One region of the Fusobacterium perfoetens ATCC 29250 genome, then DNA from elsewhere that is predicted to be linked to it. Evidence: riboswitches for the same ligand, from Rfam matches in the RefSeq annotation. Region 1 holds a riboswitch; the other holds the start of a gene.
The links. Region 1 has a riboswitch for lysine ahead of T364_RS0101905 (Na+/H+ antiporter NhaC family protein). Riboswitches for the same ligand answer to the same signal wherever they lie in the genome.
Positions count from the first base shown of each region.

Region 2: linked by a shared signal. The riboswitch ahead of lysA (diaminopimelate decarboxylase) and the one ahead of T364_RS0101905 (Na+/H+ antiporter NhaC family protein) in region 1 are both predicted to bind lysine.

Region 1 is NZ_JHXW01000004.1:125,294-130,839, reverse strand. It holds gene T364_RS0101930 (hypothetical protein) at 1-420, opposite strand, end outside; gene T364_RS10315 (ComF family protein) at 404-1,075, opposite strand; gene T364_RS0101920 (zinc ribbon domain-containing protein) at 1,047-1,265, opposite strand; gene T364_RS0101915 (YraN family protein) at 1,249-1,623, opposite strand; gene T364_RS0101910 (ribonuclease HII) at 1,642-2,250, opposite strand; lysine riboswitch at 2,418-2,591, shown strand; gene T364_RS0101905 (Na+/H+ antiporter NhaC family protein) at 2,747-4,144, shown strand; gene T364_RS0101900 (flavodoxin family protein) at 4,232-4,774, opposite strand; gene T364_RS0101895 (APC family permease) at 4,940-5,546, shown strand, end outside.
Region 2 is NZ_KK211416.1:201,999-207,544, reverse strand. It holds gene T364_RS0107830 (amidohydrolase family protein) at 1-911, opposite strand, end outside; gene lysA (diaminopimelate decarboxylase) at 1,039-2,343, opposite strand; lysine riboswitch at 2,442-2,615, opposite strand; gene nrdD (anaerobic ribonucleoside-triphosphate reductase) at 2,694-4,889, opposite strand; gene htpG (molecular chaperone HtpG) at 5,289-5,546, opposite strand, start outside.

The sequences.
Region 1 (5,546 bases):
AAACTCATTATATCCAAAATATAGATAATCTACATAGGTATTTTCTTTTAAACTATATAAAAGATTTAAAGTCCAATTTAAAAAACTTAATATCTCATTCATTTTCATATCATATGCTATTTCTTCAAGTTCAAATTCTTCTAAAGCTTTTAAGCTTTTAAAATATTCTTCTATATATTCTTCTAATAAATATAAAGAATGAAATAAAATATTTCTATGACTTTTTGTATAAATCTCTATTAAAGATACTTTTGAAATATCAACAATAGAAGTAGTAGTTAGGACCACTCCATCAACTACAATTTTTTCTAATATTTTATCTTCTCCTTTAAGTTTTTTTGTGATTTCATTTATAATTTCACCAAAACTACTATATTGTTTATCTAAAAGATATTCTTTATTATCAATTAATATTGTCATGATTCTCCCCAAAATTATATTTTTTAAAACTTGATGCCATAGAAAAAGAAAAAATAGTTATAGATTTTACTTTTCCTTTACTTTTAATTTCTTTTTTTAATTCGTTTATGGTATTTCCAGTTGTTATTATATCATCTATTATTAAAATATTTTTATTTTCCACTTGAAAAGGAATATAAAAAGCTTTATTTATATTAAATTTTCTTGAATTTTTATTCAGTAAATGACTCATATGTTTTGTATTTTTTATTCTCTCTGCCTCATAATACTTTATATTTAAAATATCTAAAATATAAGATACTTGATTAAATCCTCTTGAAAAGAATCTTTTCTTATTTAAAGGTATGGGAATAATTATATCTATATTATTTTCTTCAATTACTTTTTTTAAATTTTTTTCTATAAGTTTTGCTAAAAAAAATCCAATATATTTTCTATTTTGAAATTTATAATTTTTTATTAAACTTCTAAAATATTTATTATAATTAAAAATATAATAAACATTATCATATTTTTTTAAAGAATTATTTTGTAGAAAAATATCTTTACATTTTTTACAAATATATATTTCATCTTCAAATAAAATGCTGTTACAAACACTACATCTATTGTTAAATAAAAATTTTCTAAGGTGTTGGTTTAGGCTCTGGAACATTTTTCACCTTCTTAAGTTCTTTATTAACAACTTTAGCAGAATAAATTTCTGTATATCCACAGTCTGAACAAATTTTTAGATAGTAAGTTCCAAATTCAACTTTTAATTTTGAATCTTTTTCAGGAAAAATAGCTGTTTTTACATAATAATCGCTACTTCCACATTTTGCACATCTAAAATCCAATTTCATCACCCCACAATATATTTTCAATCCAACAACATTTATTATTTTCATCAAATGCTATTGCATCAAATCGGATATCAAAATTTTGCAGTTTATTTATTGTTATAAATTCATTGGCACTTAAAAAAATTCTTTTTAGTTTTTGCTTAGAAATAGCTTCAAAACCATTTCCAAATTTTTTGCTACTTCTTTCTTTTACTTCTACAAAAATAATTAAATTATCTTTTCTTAAAATTAAATCTATTTCTCCAAAATGTGAATAAAAATTTTTTTTAATTAATTGAAATTCTTGAGCTTCTAAGAATTTTAATGCTAAATTTTCAAAATAATCTCCTTGAGTTCTTTTATTTAAAAATTTTTTCATTTTAAACCTGATTTTTTATTAAAAATTAGATAAAATTTTTTTTAAGAAAGTTTTTCTATGAATTTTTAAAGGACCTTTTTCTAGTAAAATTTCTCTATGAAGTTTTGTTCCATAACCTTTATGTTTTTCAAAATGATATTCAGGATATATTTCAGAAAATTTTAACATTATTCTATCTCTTGTTACTTTAGCTATTATAGAAGCTGTAGCTATTGATAAAGATTTTCCATCACCTTTTATAATACATTCTTGATTTCCATCATAATTTTTTATTAATTTATTTCCATCTACTAATACAATATCATAATTGATATTTTGACTTTTAATATCTTCAATAGCTCTGTTCATTGCTAAAAAAGTGGCATTTAAAATATTAACTTCATCAATTTCTTCTACAGTAGCTATTCCAATTCCAACATCACAAAATGTTAAAATTTTTTCAAATAAATTTTCTCTTTTCTTTTCTGTTAATTTTTTTGAATCATTAATTTCTTCAAAAAAATCATGATACTCATTTATTTTTACAGCGGCTGCTACTACAGGACCAGCTAGTGGGCCTCTTCCAGCTTCATCAACACCTAATATTATTTTTCCTTTTTCAATATCAAATTTATATAATTCACTCATTTTATCTCCTAAATAATTTTATATGAATTTAATTTTATTATATTCTTCTCAAAATAGGTTCATATTTAATTATAACATTCATAGAAAGAAAAATAAATAAGAAAATGAAAAACAAAATTGACAATAAATATAAAAAATGTTATCATGTATATTGGACAATTTAATATTTTAGAGGTAGAGGTTGCAAAAAACATTATTAAATAATAGGAGCTTAGCAAGCATAGATTATTATTGAAAGGGAATTTTGCCGAAAGGTTTAAAGAGCTAACTTTAGACACTTGGGATTATAGAGAATATCTATAAGACTGACATTAGTTTACTAGTGTAGAGCTATCAATTAGATTATAAATTATATAGTTTATTTTATATTTTCTGCCTTATATTTTAATAATATAAGGCTTTTTTTATTGAGGAGGATTAAGTGACAAATAACGAGAGAAGAGGGATTTTTATAGAGATACTAAAATTATCTCCTATTGTTTTATTGGGAATTTTAATGGTTGGAATAAAATTAGACTTTTTAATAGCAGCTCCAATTTCAACTATATATGTAGCAATAATTGCTTGGTTAACTGAAAAGTTTTCTTTTAATCAAATTGTAGAAAAAGCTGTAAATAGTGTAAAAGAAATTCAATTAGTATTTTTTATTTTGATGTTAGCTTATGCTATGGCTGAGGCTTTTATGGCTAGTGGTGTAGGAGCTTCAATAATTATTATGTCATTAAATTTAGGACTAACAGGAAAAACTATAGCAGTTACAGGAATAATTGTCACAAGTATTTTATCAATTACAATAGGAACATCTTGGGGAACTTTTGCAGCTTGTGCTCCTATATTTTTATGGTTAAATCATATAGTTGGTGGAAATATTCTTTTGACCTTAGGAGCTATTGCTGGTGGAGCTTGTTTTGGTGATAATATAGGACTTATTTCAGATACTACAGTTGTAAGTTCTGGAATACAAAAAGTAGAAGTTATACATAGAATAAGACATCAAGGAGTATGGTCTGTAGGGTGTCTTATAGTTGGAATAATAACTTTTTATGTAGTGTCAGTTATGTTGGGGTTACCAAATATAAGTGGAAATGTAAATGATGCTATCAATCAAATTCCTGATAACGTTTGGGAAGTTTTAAAAACAGAAAGAGAATCAGCAATTATTCTTTTAAATCAAGTAAAAGAGGGAGTACCTTTATATATGTGTTTACCTCTAATTTTTGTTTTAGTATCAGCAATAAAAGGTTTTCCAACTTTAGCTTGTCTTTTTATAGGAATTATTAGTTCTATGGTATTTGGATTAATATCAGGAACAATTCCTAATATTTCAGAATTTTTAGATTTAATGTATACAGGTTTTTCAAGTGCTGGAGCTAGTGTTATTATAATGATGATGTGGATAACAGCCTTTGGTGGAATTATGGGAAGTATCAATGCATTTGAACCATTATCAAGAATAGTAAAGAAAATTTCTAGAAATGTAAGACAATTAATGTTTTATAATGGAGTTTTTTCAATATTAGGAAATGTTGCTTTAGCTGATGAGATGGCTCAAATAGTTACTATTGGACCAATAATAAAAAATTTAGTAGATGAAAATGTAGAAGGGACAGAAGAAGAAAAATATAAATTACGTCTTAGAAACGGATGTTTTAGTGATGCTATGGGAGTTTTTGGGTCTCAATTTATTCCTTGGCATACTTATACAGTATTTTTTACAGGAATAGCTTCTGTTGTTTATCCTCTTTATGATTTTAGACCAACAGATATTATAAAATATAATTTTCTTTCTATAATAGTTGTAGTTTCTATACTTATTTTAACTTTAACAGGATTAGATAAATTTATTCCATTATTTAATATTCCTGAAGAACCAAAAGTAAAATTAAAAAAATAAAGTTTTTATAATTGATAAATTTTTTCTTCATAATAAAAATAAAAAGGATATTATAAAAATACAATATCCTTTTTATTTTATTAAAATTTAGATTTTTTTCCAAAAATCTTTTAATTCAGTTATTTTAGTAGTATCTTTTAATATATCTCCTTTTTCATAAGCAGAAATATCTATGTTTCCAACAAAATCCCATTTTAAATATTCACAAATACATTTGAATTGTCTTTTAATAATATCATATTCTTCATCACTTAATTCAGCAGCTCCAACAGTAATTAATCCTATTTTTTTAGATTTTTGAGGTAAGAATTCTCCTTTCATATATATTCTATCTATAGCTGCTTTCATTTGAGAAGTTATTCCCCACCAATAAACTGGAGAAGCAAAAATAATTACATCAGATTCAAGAATTTTTTCAGCTACCATTTGTCCATCATCTTTTGTGATACAATTCCCACCAGATGTTTTACAATAGTTACATCCTAAGCAACCTTTTATTTGTAATTTTGGAAGATTAATAGTTTCTATTTCACCTTTTATATTTTTTTCTACCTCTTCTTTTAAAACTTTTAAAGCTACTTCTGTATTTCCAGCAAGTCTTGGACTTCCGTTTAATAGTAATATTTTCATTTTTTATCCTCCTAATAAAAGTTTTCTACCCATATTTTATATTTACCCCTTTTTCATTATAAAGTCAAGAAAAATTTAATCTAACTACTATAATATTAATTCTTGACAATAAAAAGAATATATACTATACTTTATTTTAATTAAATAAAAGAGGGGGTAGTTTTTATGAACGAACAAGAGAGAATAAAAAATCTAACCTCTGAGGAAACTCAATTTAATAGAGAAATTGGAGTTTTTGGGGGAGTTAGTATTATTGGAGGAATCATGATAGGGTCAGGAATTTTCTATCTTGGTTCTTATGTTTTAGAAAGAGTTAATATGAATTTAGGATTAGCTCTTTTATGTTGGCTTATAGGGGGATTAATCTCTTTAATGGCTGGACTTTGTTATGCAGAGTTAGGAACTTTAATGCCTAAGGCTGGAGGAAGAACTGTATATTTAACAGAGGCCTTTCATCCAATTGTTGGATTCCTAACAGGATTTACAGATTGGGCTATTGGAGGACCAGGTTCTGTAGCCAGTATTGCTATTGCCTTACCAACAGCTTTAAGAACTTTTTTTGATATGAGTGATTTTACAATAAAAATAATTGCCATAATCCTTATAGTTGTATTAACAATATATAATTGTTATGGAGTTAAAGGTTCAAGTTGGCTTCAAAATGCTTCAATGGTAGCAAAATTAATACCTATTTTATTAATAATGTTTGTGGCTATTTTTGTTGGAGATGTAAAACCAGATTTTTCTTTAGCTAGTGTATCAACAGCTGTTG
Region 2 (5,546 bases), on a different contig from region 1:
GGTGCTTCTTCTCTTAAAGTATTAAAGAATTCTTCGGTACATCTTTTTCCTCTATATTTTCCTTCCATAACCTCTAATTTATCATAAGTAATATTATATCTTTCTAAAAATCCTTCATCAAATGTGATAGAACCTATTTTAGCACTAAAAGCTGTATAAGGATAACAATCACAATATACATTTATTCCTTCTTCTCTTTTTTTATCTAACATTTCTAAAGCTTTATCCATTTGACCAAAACCAGCCATACTTCCAATATGTGATACTAAATAATTAGCTTTTACATAATTTCCTAAATCTAAAAATTCATCTATTGCATTAAATATATTTTTAGCATCTTCTCTTAAATGTGCTGCAATGATTTTATGTTGTCCAAGCTTCCCAAGAGTTGTCATCTCATTAAAATCTATTCCAGGAACATATCTAAGACCAAAACTAATTCCTAATAGCCCTGATTCTCTCATAATTTTCTTCCCTATTTCATACATTTTTTCTACTTGGTCATTTTCAAGACTTACATATCTATCAACACCTATTTTTTCTCTTAATATTCCATGTGGTAATAACATTCCAAAGTTAATAGGATGTCCTTCATCTACTCCATCTAAAAATTCCTTTGGATTAGAAACTCCTATTCCAGAATTTCCCCCTATTCCTGTAGTAACTCCCATAGATAACATTCTTTTAAATATTTCTCTATCTGGTGTTGTTCCATCAGTTAAAACTTCATGCATATCAATATCTATAAATCCAGGACAAACACACATACCTACTGCATCTATTTCATGATCTCCAGTTAATATCTGATGAGATATTTCTACAATTTTTCCATTTTCTATTGCAATATTTAATGGCTCATATAAACTATTTTTTGGGTCTATAACTAATCCGTGATTTATTACTGTTCTCATATCCTAATTTAAGTTACATTTTTTATATTGTAACTTTCCTCCCTTCTTTATTTGTTTGTATATCTAAGTTGTGTTATAAAATAATTATATCATATTTTAATAATTTCCGCATATTGTTTTTTAGATATTATAATTCTATAAATACATCATTAGCTACTAAATCTTCAAAAGATTCTCTTTTTATTGAAAGATAAGATTTTCCATCTTTAACAAATACAACTGCTGGTCTTGTAGCTTTATTGTAATTACTAGACATTGAATATCCATAAGCTCCTGTTGTAGATACAAATATATAATCTCCCTCTTGAGCTTTAGCAAGTTTCATATCTTTTCCTATTAAGTCTCCAGACTCACAACATTTTCCAGCAATAGTAACTATATCATCAGCTTTTTCATTAAGTCTATTAGCTATTACAGCCTCATATTTTGCTTGATATAAAGCTGGCCTTATATTATCAGTCATTCCTCCGTCAATGAATACATATTTAACTCCTCCATATGTATTTTTTATTCCACCAACTGTATATAAAGTTCCACCTGCATTACCTACAATGCTTCTTCCAGGTTCAATTGAAACTTTTTTTAAAGTCATCTTTTCTTTTTCTAAAGTTTTTTCAATATGTTCTATCATAGATTTCATAAATTTTTCAATATCTACTTCTACATCTCCATCTACATAATAAACTCCAAATCCCCCACCTAAATTCATTTCAGGAATTTCTATATTAAATCTTTCTGAAATTTTCTTAGTAAACATTATCATTGTTTCTATTCCTTCATGAAATGCTTTAGTGTCAAAGATTTGTGAACCTATATGACAATGAAATCCTAAAAATTCTAAATTTTTATAAGAAATAATTTTTTCTATTATACTGTAAATATTTTCATCAAATATAGATTCTCCAAACTTAGAACTATGTTTTGATGTTCTTATATATTCATGAGTATGAGCATCAATTCCTATATTTATTCTTAACATAACCTTTATTTTTTTATTCTTTTCTTCTGCAAGTGTTCCAAGTTTATCTATTTCACTTATATTATCCAATATTACTATTCCTATATTCCAATCAAGACACATTTCAAGTTCTTCTATACTTTTATTATTTCCATGCATATGTACTCTATTCATAGGAAATTTTGAAACTTTTATAGAATACAATTCTCCTCCAGAAACTGCATCTATACTTAATCCATATTTATCAATTATTTGGCACATAGCTTTAGATAAAAATGCTTTTGAAGCATAAACTACTTCAGTTTCAAATTTATTTGACTTAAAATTTTCTATATATTTTTTTATATTACTTTCTATTAATTCTTGGTCCATAATATATAACGGAGTCTTATATTCTTTTGCAAGTTTTTCTACTGATACTCCTCCTATTTCAAGAATTCCATTATTATTTTTCATTGTTCCAAAATATCTCATAAAACTTCCTCCAAAATTTTTATAAAAAAAGACAGTCTCCTCAATTTTAGACTGTCTTTAGTAACCTATATAAAAATAATAATTATATTTTAGATAACTTACTTGATAGCCCTCCATTGAAAACTCAATGACAGTAAAATAGATATTATCTAATTTACCAATAAAAATGTTTTGACCTTCACTTCTATTTCGGCAAAATCTCCTTTCAAATTATTCTCCGTTTGTCAGACTAAAATAATTTTACTCTTATCATTTGCTCCTCTATCTTAAATTCTTTTAAATAAAAGTATATCTAAAATTTATTAATTTGTATAATATAAATTATATATATCTGATATATATTTTTTTTATTATTTTACATGAATAGCTCTATTTTTTATTTCTTTCATTCTTCCTTCTAAAGCATGAGTTATATTATAATTTGAAATATATCCACAACATCTTCTTTGAATTTTCATTTTCATTCCCTCTTCATTACCACATTGTGGACATTTATATTTTGTTGTATGTTCATCATAAGATATTTCTCCTGTATATCCACATTCAAAACATACATCTGATACTGTATTTACTGCAAAGTATTCTATTCCTTTATCATGAGCATATCTCATAAGTTCTAATATTGCATCAGAATTATAAGTTTTTCCTCCATTTTCAACATACATAATATTTCCACCATTACAATATTTAATAAATGGAGCTTCTACATCTATTTTGTCAAATGCATCTATTGGTAATTCTGATGAAAAATGGAAAGAATTTGTATAATATTCTCTTTTTAGTAACCATTCAGGCATTACATCACTATAATTTTTCTTATCTATATTAAAGAATGTTGCTATACTAGCCTCTGCTGGTGTTCCATAAACTGATACAGGTAATCCTGTTTCTTCTTTTATTTCATCAGCTTGTTTTCTTATTTCTTTCATTATTCTAAGCCCTAACTCTCTTCCAGCTGGTTTTGATATATTTTGCTTATCATCTGTAAGTATTCTTACACAATCATCTATTCCTAAGAAACCATATGATACAGATGCTCTATCTGATTTTAATAATTTTTCTACTGTTTCATTTGGTTCTAATCTAGCAATAGCTCCATATTGAAATAAAATAGGTGCTTGTTTAGCCTTTAATTTTCTAACATTTTCATATCTTTTTAAAATACCTAATTTCATAAGTGATTTCTTTTCTTCTAATAGTTTCATAAATGTTTCTACTACATCTGTTCCCTTATGTCTTAAAGATTCTAAAGCTATTTGAGGTAAATTTAATGTTATAACACCAAAATTAAATCTTCCATATTGTTGATATTTTCCATTTTCTTGAAATTCATGGTTTACTCTTGAACGACAACCCATTCTTGCATAATATTTTCCTGCATCATAGTCTTCTTTAGAATAGAATAATAAATCTGGATAATATGTATGTGCTATACATTTAGAAACTTCTTTAGTTATATAATAATATGGGTCTCCCTCTTTTAAATTGTATCCATCTACAACTATATAAGATAGTTTAGGGAAAATTGCTGGTATTTTTAGAGCTCCTAATCCTGTTTGTCTAACTTTTAAGTAAGCTAGTATTATTTGCTCAGATTCCCAAGAAGTAGGAATATTAAAAGTTATTGTAGAAAATGGAGTTTGAGAAGCTGACCCTAAAATACTATTTGTTTGATACTCAAATAATTGACAAGCATCATAAATTTCTTTTGCTGTCTTTTTGATAACTTTTTCAAATACTTTAGGATATTTTGTTTTCAATTCTTCATTAGCTGAATCTAGTTCTAATGTATCATCATACTCTTTTTCATATAAAAACTCAAAATAATCATTAAAGTTTTTAACAAAATTTTTCTTTGCATATTTTGCAAAAACTTCATTAAAGTTAGGTATAGAATTTCCTCCATATTGTTGCGAACTAACACTAGCCATTATTTGCATTGCGATATTCATAGCAGTTCCAACTGATTTAGGAGTTTCTACATCAGTATTTGTTATTCTAGTTCCATGGTCTAACATATCCTCAACATTAATTAAACAACAGTTTGTTAATTCCTTTTCTACATCTGAATCATGCCAATGAATAGTTTTTTTTCTGTGAGCTTCATATAACTCTTTACCAATAGATTTTTCTACATTAAATCTAAAATATTCTCCTGATATTAGGTCTCTAGCAACTGATGGCAATGTAGAATTTTTATTTGAATTTTCTCTATCTCCATTTTCTAATATTCCTTCTATTCTTTGGAATAAACTATCAGTTTCTTTTAACCTAGCTTCACTTCTTTTTGTTCTATATCTTTCAAATTTTTGAGCTTGACAAAAATATCCAAAATCACATAAAGTTTTAAATACAATATCTTGTATTTCTTCAATATCTATTTTTTCTTTCTTCATTAATTTTATTTTATTTAATATATGGTCTAACATTTCTACAAGAACAGCTTCATTTTTGAAAGGCATCTCTTTGTGAACTTTTTGTAAAACTATAAATATTTTATCTTTATTAAATGCTACTACATCGCCATTACGTTTAATAACTTTCATATTAACCCCCATATCATATTTCTATTCAATTTATATAATAAGATTTTTTATTTTTCCGCTCTAATATAATAGCATATATTGTGTTTTTTATCAATGTTTTTTCACTAGATATTGTGATTTTTTAACAATTATTCCTTTATTTTCAATGGATTTAATAATCATTCTTTTTTTATATAGAAATCTAATCAAAAAATATATTTGACGACTTTTCTCTTTAATGTTAAGCAATTTTAAATATTTTTATATATTTTTTTTAATAACTATATATAGTGGTAATTTTTTCAAAAATAACACAACAAAAAATATTTTATAACTAAAAATTATGAAACTTTTAGATAAATATATTTTTTTAAAATAAAAAAGGAACTGTTATAAACTATACAACAGCTCCAAAAAATTTTATTTAGATATTATTTTATTTAATTTTTCAGCAAATTCTACTGGATTTTCTATTTGTAATCCCTCTATTAATAGTGATTGATTATATAATACATACAATAAATCTTTTAATTCATCTTCATCACTAATATTTTTAATTTTTTCAAATAAAGGATGTGTTGGATTAAATTCTAATATTTTTTGAGCTTTAATATTTTCATTTCCAGGAATTTCTGATAATGTTTTTTCCATTTCAAGAGAAATCTCTCCTTTAGACGC